DNA from 2 places in the Sanguibacter biliveldensis genome. Region 1 is predicted to be linked to the other one. Evidence: riboswitches for the same ligand, from Rfam matches in the RefSeq annotation. Region 1 holds a riboswitch; the other holds the start of a gene.
What was found. Region 1 has a riboswitch for thiamine pyrophosphate ahead of SANBI_RS03910 (YkoF family thiamine/hydroxymethylpyrimidine-binding protein). Riboswitches for the same ligand answer to the same signal wherever they lie in the genome.

Region 1 (5,355 bases):
GAGCTCTGCGTCGACCTGCGGCAGGCAGACCGAGGCCGAGGGGTCCTGCCCGACGACCCCGAGGAGGGCCGAGCGCTCGTGGACAGGGCTCGACAGGTCGAGGTGCTCCCCGTCTCCCCCGAGGACCAGCGTCCCCTCGACCTCCGCGGGGGTGCTGTGCGGCACGAGCCCGGCGACGAGGTGCAGCAGGGTGGACTTGCCTGCCCCTGAGGGCCCGAGGACGACGACCCGCTCCCCCGCGGCGACGTGCAGGTCGACCCCGCGCAGGGACGGGCGGTCCCTGCGCGGGTAGGTGACCGTGACACCCGAGAGGGTGATCCCCGCGAGACCCGGACCGGTCGTCACCGCGAGACCCGAGCTGGTCGTCACCGCGAGGCCGTGCGGCCGACGGCAAAGCTGTCGACGACACCTGTGCGCACGAGCGCGTCGACGACCACCTTGGCGAGCAGCCCGCCGAGGACGACCCCCGAGACCACCTGGATGGCCAGGCGCGTCCAGAACAGGTCGGTGCCGTACCAGCCGGACCTGAAGGCGCTGAAGAAGAACACCGCGAAGGCGCCCAGCCCACCGGACAGTGCGTAGGTGAACCACGAATAGCTCCGGTAGCGAGTCAGCGCGAAGGGCAGCTCGCTGCCCGCCCCCTGGATCGCTGCGGCGACGAAGAGCAACGGCCCGACGGCCGACCCGAGGAACACGACCTCGATGACCGAGGCGAGCACCTCGGCGACCACCCCGGCACCGGGGCGCTGGATGATCGCGACAGCGACGGGCGCGACGATCAGCCAGCCGCCGAGCAGCACGTGCTGGGTGAGGTCACCGAAGGGCCCGGTGACCGCGGCGAAGGCGATCCATCCCTGGACGAGCGCCCAGTACAAGAACCCGAAGACGACACCCAGCACGACGACGAGCATGAGCTCTTTCAGGCTCCAGGGCGCACGTCGCGAGCGGGCGGGGCGGTCCTGACGCACGTCCTGCGCGGCCTTGCCGGCCGCCTGCTCGGGGGTCATCGGGCAGCCTCGCCGTCGGTCTCGGTCTCGGTCTCGGTCTCGGTGGCGCCAGGCTGCGGGCTGCCGGCGGTCCTGGTGCCGTCGGTACCGTCGGCACCTCCGCGGAGGCTGGGGCTGTTGACGGAGAGCGTCACGTGGGTGGTCACGTGCTGGACCGTCCTCCCGACGCTCTGCCACGCACCGACCACCGTGGTGAGGATGTCGGCGACGTCCCCCGCGAGCCGGGTGACGTAGTGGTCGCTGCCGACGACGGTCCCGGCTGCGCGCGCCTGCTCGATCGCGGCGTAGATGTCACGCATGTGGTCCGGCGCCCCCGAGCCGGCGAGCGGCTGGTCGGCGAGCGGGTACAGCGCCCACTGGGCGACGGCCTCCACCCCCGTCGCCTCCAGGACGACCGAGGGTGCCGCCGGCAGCGCCCGACCCCCGGCCAGGTCGCAGGTGACCTCCCCGGGGCACCCGCGGGACAGCATGATGCTGGCTGACACGTGCTCCCCGCTGCGGCCGGCTGCTGCGACCAGGGCGGAGAGATACTCGGCGATCCGCTGCTCGGGTCCGGCGACCCGGGTGCTCACAGGGTCGGTCTCGACGGTCAGCCCGTCGGTCGGCGTCTGGGCCAGGGCACCGGTGATGATGCGGACGTAGTCCGAGCTCATCACCGAGAGGGTGACGCGCGCGCCGACACCCAGCTCGGCAGGCGTGGGGCTCGGCTGCTGGGCCGGGGTGGGTGCGGATGAGGTGCGGTGCGTGGTGGTGTGCACTGTCGTGCCCTTCTCGTCTCGAGGTGGGGCACGGGCGTCACCGACGCACGCCCGCTGCTGCAGGCGTGCGTGGGTGACGTAAGAGATGCCTCCCTGCGCTGGCATGATCCAGATCAGGTTCGACGGTCGAAGGTTGAGAACCTTCCTCTCAGCCCGGCTCACCGGACTCCCGTGTTCAGGCACCACCCTAGGGGGCACCGGGGCTCGCTGACCAGCCAGGCCGTGGGTCGAGACAGGCTCAGCCCGGCACAGCGTCAGGTCCTCGCGGCGTCGGCTCGGCACAGCGTCAGCCCCAGGGTGGACCCCGGCCCCTCCCGCGGGACCGCCCGCACGTGCGGGCACCGGCGCAGATCAGCCCGCGGGCTGATGCCCTGCGGTACGTGCCGACGGGAGGATCGTCACCATGACCTCCTCCCAGGCGACGAGCCGGCCCCGCATCCCCCGGCGCGGCGCCGCCGAGAGCGCGCCGCCTGCGCAGGTCGACGGACCGCCACGGCGGCGCACCCACGTGCGGGCCAACGCACCGCACGTGGTGCCCTTCGACACCGTGCGCGAGGTCGGCATCCCCGCGCGCTCCCTCGCGTCGTCCGGCACGCCGGCCGTGTCACCACCCGTCCCGTCGTCGGCCGAGCGGACCGCCACCCCCCAGGCGCGCCCGGCTGTCCGCGTCGTGCCGTCGCCACCTCCACCTCCCGCCCTTCCCGCCGCCGGACCGCCAGCCTCGTGGCCCCTGCCCGACGAGGAGTCCCCCGAGCACGCGGTGCGCAACCCACGACGCACAGCCCTCCTGGTCGCCGTCCCCGTGGCCGTCGTCGTCCTCGGTCTCGCAGCCGTCGCCCTCGGCGTCTCTGGCCGCTCCGACGCACCGCAGGGAGACGGCGCGGGCAGCGGCGCGGCCTCGGCGCCGCAGGACGGCGGCGTCGCGGAATCTCCGGCGACAGGTCTCGACCCCGAGCTCGAGCGGCGGTTCGCGCTGGCCGTCGAGGCCGCGGCCGCCGACGGGGTCACGCTCACGCTGACCTCCGGGTGGCGCTCCGCCGAGGACCAGGCCGCTCTCGTGGAGTCGGCCGTCGAGCGCTACGGCTCGCTCGAGGAGGCCCGGCGGTGGGTGCTGCCGCCGGGACGCTCTGCGCACGTCGCCGGTCGTGCGATCGACGTCGGCCCGACCGACGGCGCCCTGTGGCTCGAGCAGCACGGAGCCGACCTGGGCCTGTGCAGGGTCTACGCGAACGAGCTGTGGCACTTCGAGCCGGTGATCGAGCCGGGCGGCGCGTGCCCGGCTCTGCTCGACGACTCGTCGAGCGGGTGGGACGGGCTGGGCTGACCGGCGGGCGGTCAGGCGGGCAGTCAGGCGAGCACGCAGGCGGGCAGTCACAAAGAAGGAGCCACGGGCACGAGGGCGGTGCAAGACTGGGACCCCACGTCCCCCGTCGGAGCCCCCACCCGTGACCGTTGATCGTCCCCGTCCCCTCCTCCCGCTGGCCCAGACCGGCACGAGCGCCGGCGCCCGCCCCGCCGCCTCGGGCGATACCGAGACGCTGCGTGCCGACTGCTCACGCTGCGCTGGTCTGTGCTGCGTCGCCCTGCCCTTCGCGCGGTCGGCGGACTTCGCCTTCACCAAGGCGGCCGGCGACCCCTGCGGCAACCTCACGGAGGGCTTCGGCTGCGGCATCCACGCCCGGCTGCGCAGCTCGGGCATGCGCGGGTGCACGGTCTACGACTGCTTCGGGGCCGGGCAGCAGGTGGTGCAGGGCACCTACGCCGGGAAGACCTGGCGGGACGGTGCCCCCGCCGCCGAGATGTTCGAGGTGTTCCCGGTGGTCAAGAACCTCCACGAGCTGCTCTGGTACCTCACCGACGCGCTGTCCCACGAGGCTGCCGAGCCCGAGCATCCGGCCTTGCGCGCCGAGGTCACACGCACGGAGTCGCTGACCCGAGGGAAACCTGCCGAGCTGCTGGCGCTCGACGTCGACGCCGAGCGGCAGCGGGTCAACGCCGTCCTGCTCAGGGCGAGCGCCCTGGTGCGCGGCCAGGCACCCGGGAAGCCCCGAGACCACCGCGGAGCCGACCTCCTCGGAGCCAGGCTCCGCGGTGCGCGGCTGGCCGGGGCGCACCTGCGGGGCGCGTACCTCATCGGCGCTGACCTGCGCGGGGCAGACCTGCGCTGGGCCGACGTCATCGGTGCGGACCTGCGCGACGCAGACCTGCGCGGGGCGGACCTCTCGACCGCGCTGTTCCTCACCCAGGCTCAGGTGGGCTCTGCACGCGGCGACTCGGGCACCCAGCTCCCGGCCCGCCTCGACGAGCCCGACCACTGGACTACGTCCTGACCCAGGGGTCAGCGGCGCGCCGAGCCGGACGCCCGACGCCGGATGACGGATGCCGGATGCCGGATGCCCAGGGTGCGCGCGTGGACCGTGAGAGTGCGCTCTTCGACCGAACGAGCGCACGACAACCGCCCCGGCCCAGTCTGGCCCGGCTGAGCAGCCCCCTCCCCTGAGGGGCGTCAACCCGTGTCTCGACCGACCAGCACCGCCGATCTGCGGCAACTACTAAAACGTTATCAATAACGTTTGACACGACGCCGTCGCGCTTGCCAGACTCAACTCCACGCACCCCTGAGGGGCACCACGACAGGTCTCGACGACGACGACCGAGCAGCAGACGACGACTGTCCGCTGCACCTGTGGCACCACCGGGGAGCACGGCCGACCAGGACGCGGGACACCCGCACCCGGCGGTCACCAGCGGTCGGCCTCGTGCGAGGCCCCGTCCACCGTGCAGCTCAACGAAGAGGATGAGTCTCATGAAACTACGGAAGATCCTGGCGATCTCAGCGGCCATGGCTGTGGGTGCCGGAGCTCTCGGTGCCTGCGGAGGCGACGACTCCGGTTCCGGGTCCGACGACTCGAGCATGACGTTCTGGCACAACTCGACCACCGGCGAGGGCAAGGCCTACTGGGAGAGCACCGTCGCCGACTTCGAGGCCGCCAACCCGGGCGTGACCATCTCGATCCAGGCGATCCAGAACGAAGACATGGACGGCAAGCTCCAGACCGCCCTCAACTCCGGTGACGCGCCCGACATCTTCATGGCACGCGGCGGCGGCAAGCTGGCCGACGTGGTCGAGGCCGGACAGGTCAAGGACATCTCCGACGCGATCGACGACACCACCCGGGCCGCCCTCGGCGACGCCGCGCTCAACGCCTTCAGCGTCGACGGGAAGATCTACGGCATGCCGACGGCGATCCTCCCCGGAGGCGTCTACTACAGCCAGGACCTCTTCGACCAGGCCGGCATCACGGCAGCACCGACCACCATGGACGAGCTCGACACCGCGGTGAGCGCACTCAAGACCGCGGGGATCTCACCCGTCGCCCTGGGCGGCAAGGACGCGTGGCCCGCCGCTCACTGGTACTACTTCTTCGCGCTGCGCGAGTGCTCGCAGCAGACCATCGAAGACGCCGCCAAGTCCAAGAGCTTCGACGACCCGTGCTGGCTCGCCGCCGGTGAAGACCTCCAGGCCTTCGCCGACACCGAGCCCTTCAACGACGGGTTCCTCACCACGACGGCGCAGCAGGGTGCTGGCT
Region 2 (5,355 bases), 460 kb from region 1:
AGGGCGTGACCTGTCGCGAACAAGAACGTGACTGCCGCAGCCTCCCAGAAGTTGCCGATCACCACGGCCCCGATCGCCGCAGCCGCCACGAGCAGGTCGATCCCGACGACCCTGGCGACCAGTGCGCGCAGGGCCGTGATGGTGATCCCCCAGCCGGCGGTGACCGCGGCGGCCAGCATGACGGCGTCCGCGAGGGTGAAGACCGTGCCGGGGCCTGTGGCGTGCTCACCGGCATCGAGCCACCACTGCGGGCTCAGCGTGACCTCACCCGCGCCTCCGGCCGACTGCCTGAGGACGAAGGAGACCAGGACGAGCACCCCTGACACGACGGGCGTCGACCAGTCCCCGTGGACCCATCTCTCGAACCTGCTCCCCATCGGAGCACCACCTCTCTGCGGGGCGCGCCGGTCGCCCGGCGCGCCTGGAGGAACTACGGGTCGGGCACCCGCGGGTGCCCGGAGAGCACAGATCAGAGGTCAGACCTTCGAGGGTGCGGCCCTGTAGCCGGCCTTGGCCACGGCGGCGACGAGCTGGTCCACGGTGACGCGTCCGGCGTCGTGGTCGATCTCGATGCGTGACGAGGCGAACTGGACCCGCACGCGCTCGACACCGTCGAGCCGGCCCACCTGCTTCTCGATCTTGGCCACGCAGGACGGGCAGGAGAACCCCTCGGCTCTCAGGACTGTGCGGGTGGTGGAGGTGGCGGGTGCTGTCGAGGTGGACATGGTCGGATCCCTTCGTTGGTGACGGTTCTCAGCGACACCTTCACGGTAGGAGGGATCTCCTGGAGACTCCTTGACGCAGGTCAAGCACCGGCACCGTCCGTCGGCCCTGCCTGCCGGGAGGCGCCGGAGCAGCCTCGGCAACCCGTAGGTGCCGGGTGGTCCGGGTAGGTTCGGGGCATGGCTGAGGACGACCTCTGCGTGGCCCGCGTCCCGATCTTCCACGGGTTGTCGCGCCAGGAGCAGCTCCGGGTGGCAGGGGCGGCGCGGTCCGTGTCGTTCCAGAAGGGCGAGGTCGTCTCCGACCCCGGAGACCCGGCGTCGAGCCTGCTCGTGATGCACAGCGGGCAGCTCAAGGTCAGCCGGACGTCCGCCGACGGTCAGGAGCAGATCCTCAGGACAGTCACCGCCGGCGACGTCGTGGGCGAGCGCGCCTTCCTGACAGGTCGCCCGCCCCTCGACACTGTCGTCGCCCTCGACGACAGCCAGATGTGCGTGTTCCACCCAGCGAGGTTCTCGGCTCTGCTGCGCGACTATCCCGACATCAGCCAGCGGATGCTGCGGACGCTCTCCGACAGGCTCGCCTCGGTCGAGCGGCTGCTGTCGGCCATCACGTCGGACGACGTCGGCGTCCGGGTCGCGGCCTACCTGCTGGACCTCGTGACGGCGACCACCAGCAGGACCGGCCGGGCCACGGTGCTGCTGCCGATGGCGAAGCACGAGGTCGCCGCCTATCTCGGGACCACCCCCGAGACCCTGAGCCGGCGCCTGGCGGCGCTGTCGGCCTCGGGCGTCATCGCGCTCCAGGGACGCCGGGGGGTCTCTGTCCTGGACCTCGGGGCTCTCGAGGACGCTGCTCGTCGCTGAGCCTGCGTGCCGCGACGTCCGGCGGCAGCACTGCACACAGCCAGACCGCGACGTTCAACCGGACCGCGGGTGCTCAGCCGGGCCGCGGTGCTCACGCGGCCGCAGCGCCCATCCGTGCCGCAGCGCACGGCGGCGCTGCAGCCGCGCCAGGGTCAGCGCTTGCGGGCGTGCAGACGCTTCGCGACGCGCGAGGTCCCCCGCGTGGCGAGCACCCGGGTGAGGGCGGCGGTCGCGCTCGTCACCGCGGCGAAGGCCACGATGCTCGCGACCGTCGCGTCGTCGTCGTCCCCGTGCACGGGGGAGTGCCCGGTGACCTTGGTCCACAGCGCGGCGACGGCCTTCTGGGCGATCCACCCGGCACCGAGCGAGACAGCGAGCGTGGTGATCTTCATCGGTACCGACTGGTCCTGGGCCACGATTCCTCCGCGATTGGTCGTCTGAGCAGGTGATCCGCTCCTGTCGCACCACGCTAGCCGTCCGGGCTCGCAGCCGCATACCGCACCGCCGACCGCGAGGTAACCTGGGAGCGAACGACAGGGGAGCGCAGGAGCGCTGAGAGTGCGGAACCACCCGCAGACCCTCGAACCTGATCCGGTTTGCACCGGCGTAGGGAGTCGGGCTATCTCGCCACGCACGCGTGGTACCCCTTCTGAGGCACATGTCCAGGAGGACGCAGCATCATGCACAGCACCACCAGCACCAGGACAGCACGCACCACACGCTCCGTGCGGCTGACCACAGCGACGATCGCCGGGACCCTGGTCCTCGCGCTCGCGGCCTGCTCGAGCGACTCCGCGACCGGCGGCACAGGCGACGCGTCGGGGTCAGGGAGCTCCACGACTGTCGACGTCGTCGTCCACGACTCCTTCGGCATCACCGACGAGACGAAGGCCGCCTTCGAAGAGCAGAGCGGGCTGACGCTCAACATCATCACGACCGGTGACGGCGGCGCGCTCGCCAACAAGCTCGTGCTCACCAAGGACTCCCCGCTCGGCGACGTCGCCTTCGGCATCGACACGTCCTTCGCGTCGCGCGCCATCGACGCGGGCGTCTTCGAGCCCTACACCTCCCCCGAGCTGCCCGAGAGCGCCGCCGACCTCGCGGTCGACGACTCCGGCACCCTCACCCCCGTCGACTACGGCGACGTGTGCCTCAACATCGACACCGGATGGTTCGCCGAGGCGGGCATCGACGCCCCGGTCACCCTCGAAGACCTCGCCGACCCCGAGTACCAGGACCTCACCGTCGTGACGAACCCGGCGACCTCGACGCCCGGCCTGTCCTTCCTCTTCGCGACCATCGGGCACTTCGGCACCGACGGCTACCTCGACTACTGGAAGAGCCTCACCGATAACGGCCTCAAGGTCGTCGAGGGCTGGGAGGACGCCTACTACACGGACTTCTCCGCCAACGGCGAGGGCGACCGCCCGATCGTCCTCTCCTACGCGTCCTCCCCGGCCTTCACGCTGAGCGACGACGGTGCGTCGAGCACCACGGCAGCCCTGCTCGACACCTGCTTCCGCCAGGTCGAGTACGCCGGGGTCCTGGCCAACGGCGACAACCCCGAGGGCGCCCAGGCCTTCGTCGACTTCCTGCTCGGCGACCAGTTCCAGGCTGACATCCCCGAGACCATGTACGTGTACCCCGTGAGCCCTGACGTGACGGTCCCGGCCGACTGGGAGTCCTTCGCGCCCGTGCCCACGGACCCGATCGCCCTCGACCCCGCCGAGATCTCCGCGAACCGTGACGCGTGGATCAAGGACTGGACCGCCCAGGTCGTCGGCTGAGCCCCATGACCACCCTCCAGGACGGCACCACGACCCGCGAGGGTCGCACGGGTCCCTCCGCCCCGCGACCGGCCGGACGCCCCGAGCGTCCCGCCGGCCGTGGGGCCCTGCTGCGCCGGACCTCGTGGGTGCTCGCCGTCGCCGTGCCCGTCGCCTTCCTCGGGATCTTCTTCGTGTGGCCCGTCGGCGCGCTCGTCGGGCGCGGCTTCTGGGCCGACGGGACGCTCGACCTCGGCGGTTTTGCCGACGTCTTCTCTCAGCCCCGCACCTGGCGGATCGGCGGCCTGACCCTCGCGCAGGCGACGCTCGGCACCGCCGTGTCGCTGCTGCTCGGCATCCCCGGCGCCTACGTCCTCTACAGGTGCACCTTCCGTGGGCAGGCGGCCGTCCGCGCCTTCGTCACCGTGCCCTTCGTGCTGCCGACGGTCGTCGTCGGTGTCGCCTTCCGCGCGCTGCTCGCGGAGTCCGGCCCGCTCGGCTCCCTCGGGCTCGACGGGACCTTCACAGCGATCGTCATCGCCCTGGTCTTCTTCAACTACTCCGTCGTCGTGCGCACCGTCGGCGGGCTGTGGGAGCACCTCGACCCGCGCGCCGAGCAGGCCGCCCGCGCCCTGGGAGCCTCACCCGCCCGGGCGTTCTGGACCGTGACCCTCCCGGCCCTCGGCCCGGCCGTCGCCTCGGCCGCCGCGGTCGTCTTCCTCTTCTGCGCGACGGCCTTCGGGGTCGTCCTGGTCCTCGGCGGTCAGCGCTACGGCACCATCGAGACCGAGATCTGGATGCAGACCGTCCAGTTCCTCGACCTGCGCACGGCCGCGGTGCTGTCCGTCGCGCAGCTCGTCGTGGTGAGCGCCGCTCTCGCGGTCGCCTCGAGGGCGCGCTCGCGCCGCGAGACCGCGCTCGCCCTCACCGCCGCCACCCGCTCGACCCACCCGTTGCGGCTGCGCAGCGCCGACGCCCTGCCCGCAGCGCTCACGGCCGTCGTCGTGCTCGTGCTCCTCGCCTGGCCGATCGCCAACCTCGTGCTCCGCTCCCTCCGGACCCCTGACGGCTGGGGGCTCGGCAACTACGCCGCGCTCGGCACGACGGGCGGGCGCAACGCGCTCACCGTCACGGTGTGGGAGGCAGCCGCGACCTCCCTGCGCACAGCGGCCTGGGCGACTGTCGTCGCGCTCGTCGTCGGCGGCCTCGTCGCCCTGGTCGCCTCACGCCGCCCGCGCGACCCGGCGGCCCGACGCGCGGTCTCGGTCATGGACTCGGTGTTCATGCTGCCGCTCGGGGTCTCCGCGGTGACCGTCGGCTTCGGGTTCCTCATCACCCTCGACAGGCCGCTCGGCCTGAGCGTCGACCTGCGGACCTCCGGGCTGCTCGTCCCGATCGCCCAGGCAGTGGTCGCGACCCCGCTCGTCGTGAGGACCGTGCTGCCCGTGCTGCGCGCGATCGACCCGCGCCAGCGGGAGGTGGCCGCGACCCTCGGCGCACCGCCCGGACGTGTCCTGGCGACTGTCGACTGGCCCATCGTCGCCCGCTCGCTCGGGCTCGCCATCGGCTTCGCCTTCGCCGTGTCCCTCGGCGAGTTCGGGGCGACGTCCTTCCTCGCCCGACCCGACGGCGCGACCCTGCCCGTCGTCATCTTCCGGCTCGTCGGCCGGCCCGGCGCCGAGAACTACGGCATGGCGCTCGCCGCCTCCGTCGTGCTCGCGCTCCTCACCGCGACAGTCATGCTCCTCGCCGAGCGGCTGCGCGGAGACAGGACAGGAGAGTTCTGATGAGCACCACGACAGCGCGCCCCGCAGGAGCGGCGCCCGGCAGCCGAGCACCCGGGAGCGGTCTGCGCGTCGAGCAGCTGGTCGTGACCTATGCGGCCGGCCCGGGGGCCGCGGACGAGCAGGTCACGGACGCCGAGCTGCCGACCACCCGCCCGGCCCGACGGCACCGGGGCAGCGCCACGACAGCCGTCGACGGCGTGGACCTCGACGTCG

Region 2: linked by a shared signal. The riboswitch ahead of SANBI_RS01965 (thiamine ABC transporter substrate-binding protein) and the one ahead of SANBI_RS03910 (YkoF family thiamine/hydroxymethylpyrimidine-binding protein) in region 1 are both predicted to bind thiamine pyrophosphate.

Annotation. Positions count from the first base shown of each region.
Region 1 covers NZ_CP138359.1:907,658-913,012, reverse strand. The annotation lists gene SANBI_RS03920 (ABC transporter ATP-binding protein) at 1-345, opposite strand, end outside; gene SANBI_RS03915 (ECF transporter S component) at 366-1,007, opposite strand; gene SANBI_RS03910 (YkoF family thiamine/hydroxymethylpyrimidine-binding protein) at 1,004-1,870, opposite strand; TPP riboswitch at 1,839-1,939, opposite strand; gene SANBI_RS03905 (M15 family metallopeptidase) at 2,169-3,089, shown strand; gene SANBI_RS03900 (pentapeptide repeat-containing protein) at 3,211-4,095, shown strand; gene SANBI_RS03895 (extracellular solute-binding protein) at 4,572-5,355, shown strand, end outside.
Region 2 covers NZ_CP138359.1:446,454-451,808, forward strand. The annotation lists gene SANBI_RS01945 (heavy metal translocating P-type ATPase) at 1-377, opposite strand, end outside; gene SANBI_RS01950 (heavy-metal-associated domain-containing protein) at 477-725, opposite strand; gene SANBI_RS01955 (Crp/Fnr family transcriptional regulator) at 903-1,589, shown strand; gene SANBI_RS01960 (DUF4235 domain-containing protein) at 1,742-1,981, opposite strand; TPP riboswitch at 2,115-2,219, shown strand; gene SANBI_RS01965 (thiamine ABC transporter substrate-binding protein) at 2,270-3,376, shown strand; gene SANBI_RS01970 (ABC transporter permease) at 3,382-5,142, shown strand; gene SANBI_RS01975 (ABC transporter ATP-binding protein) at 5,142-5,355, shown strand, end outside.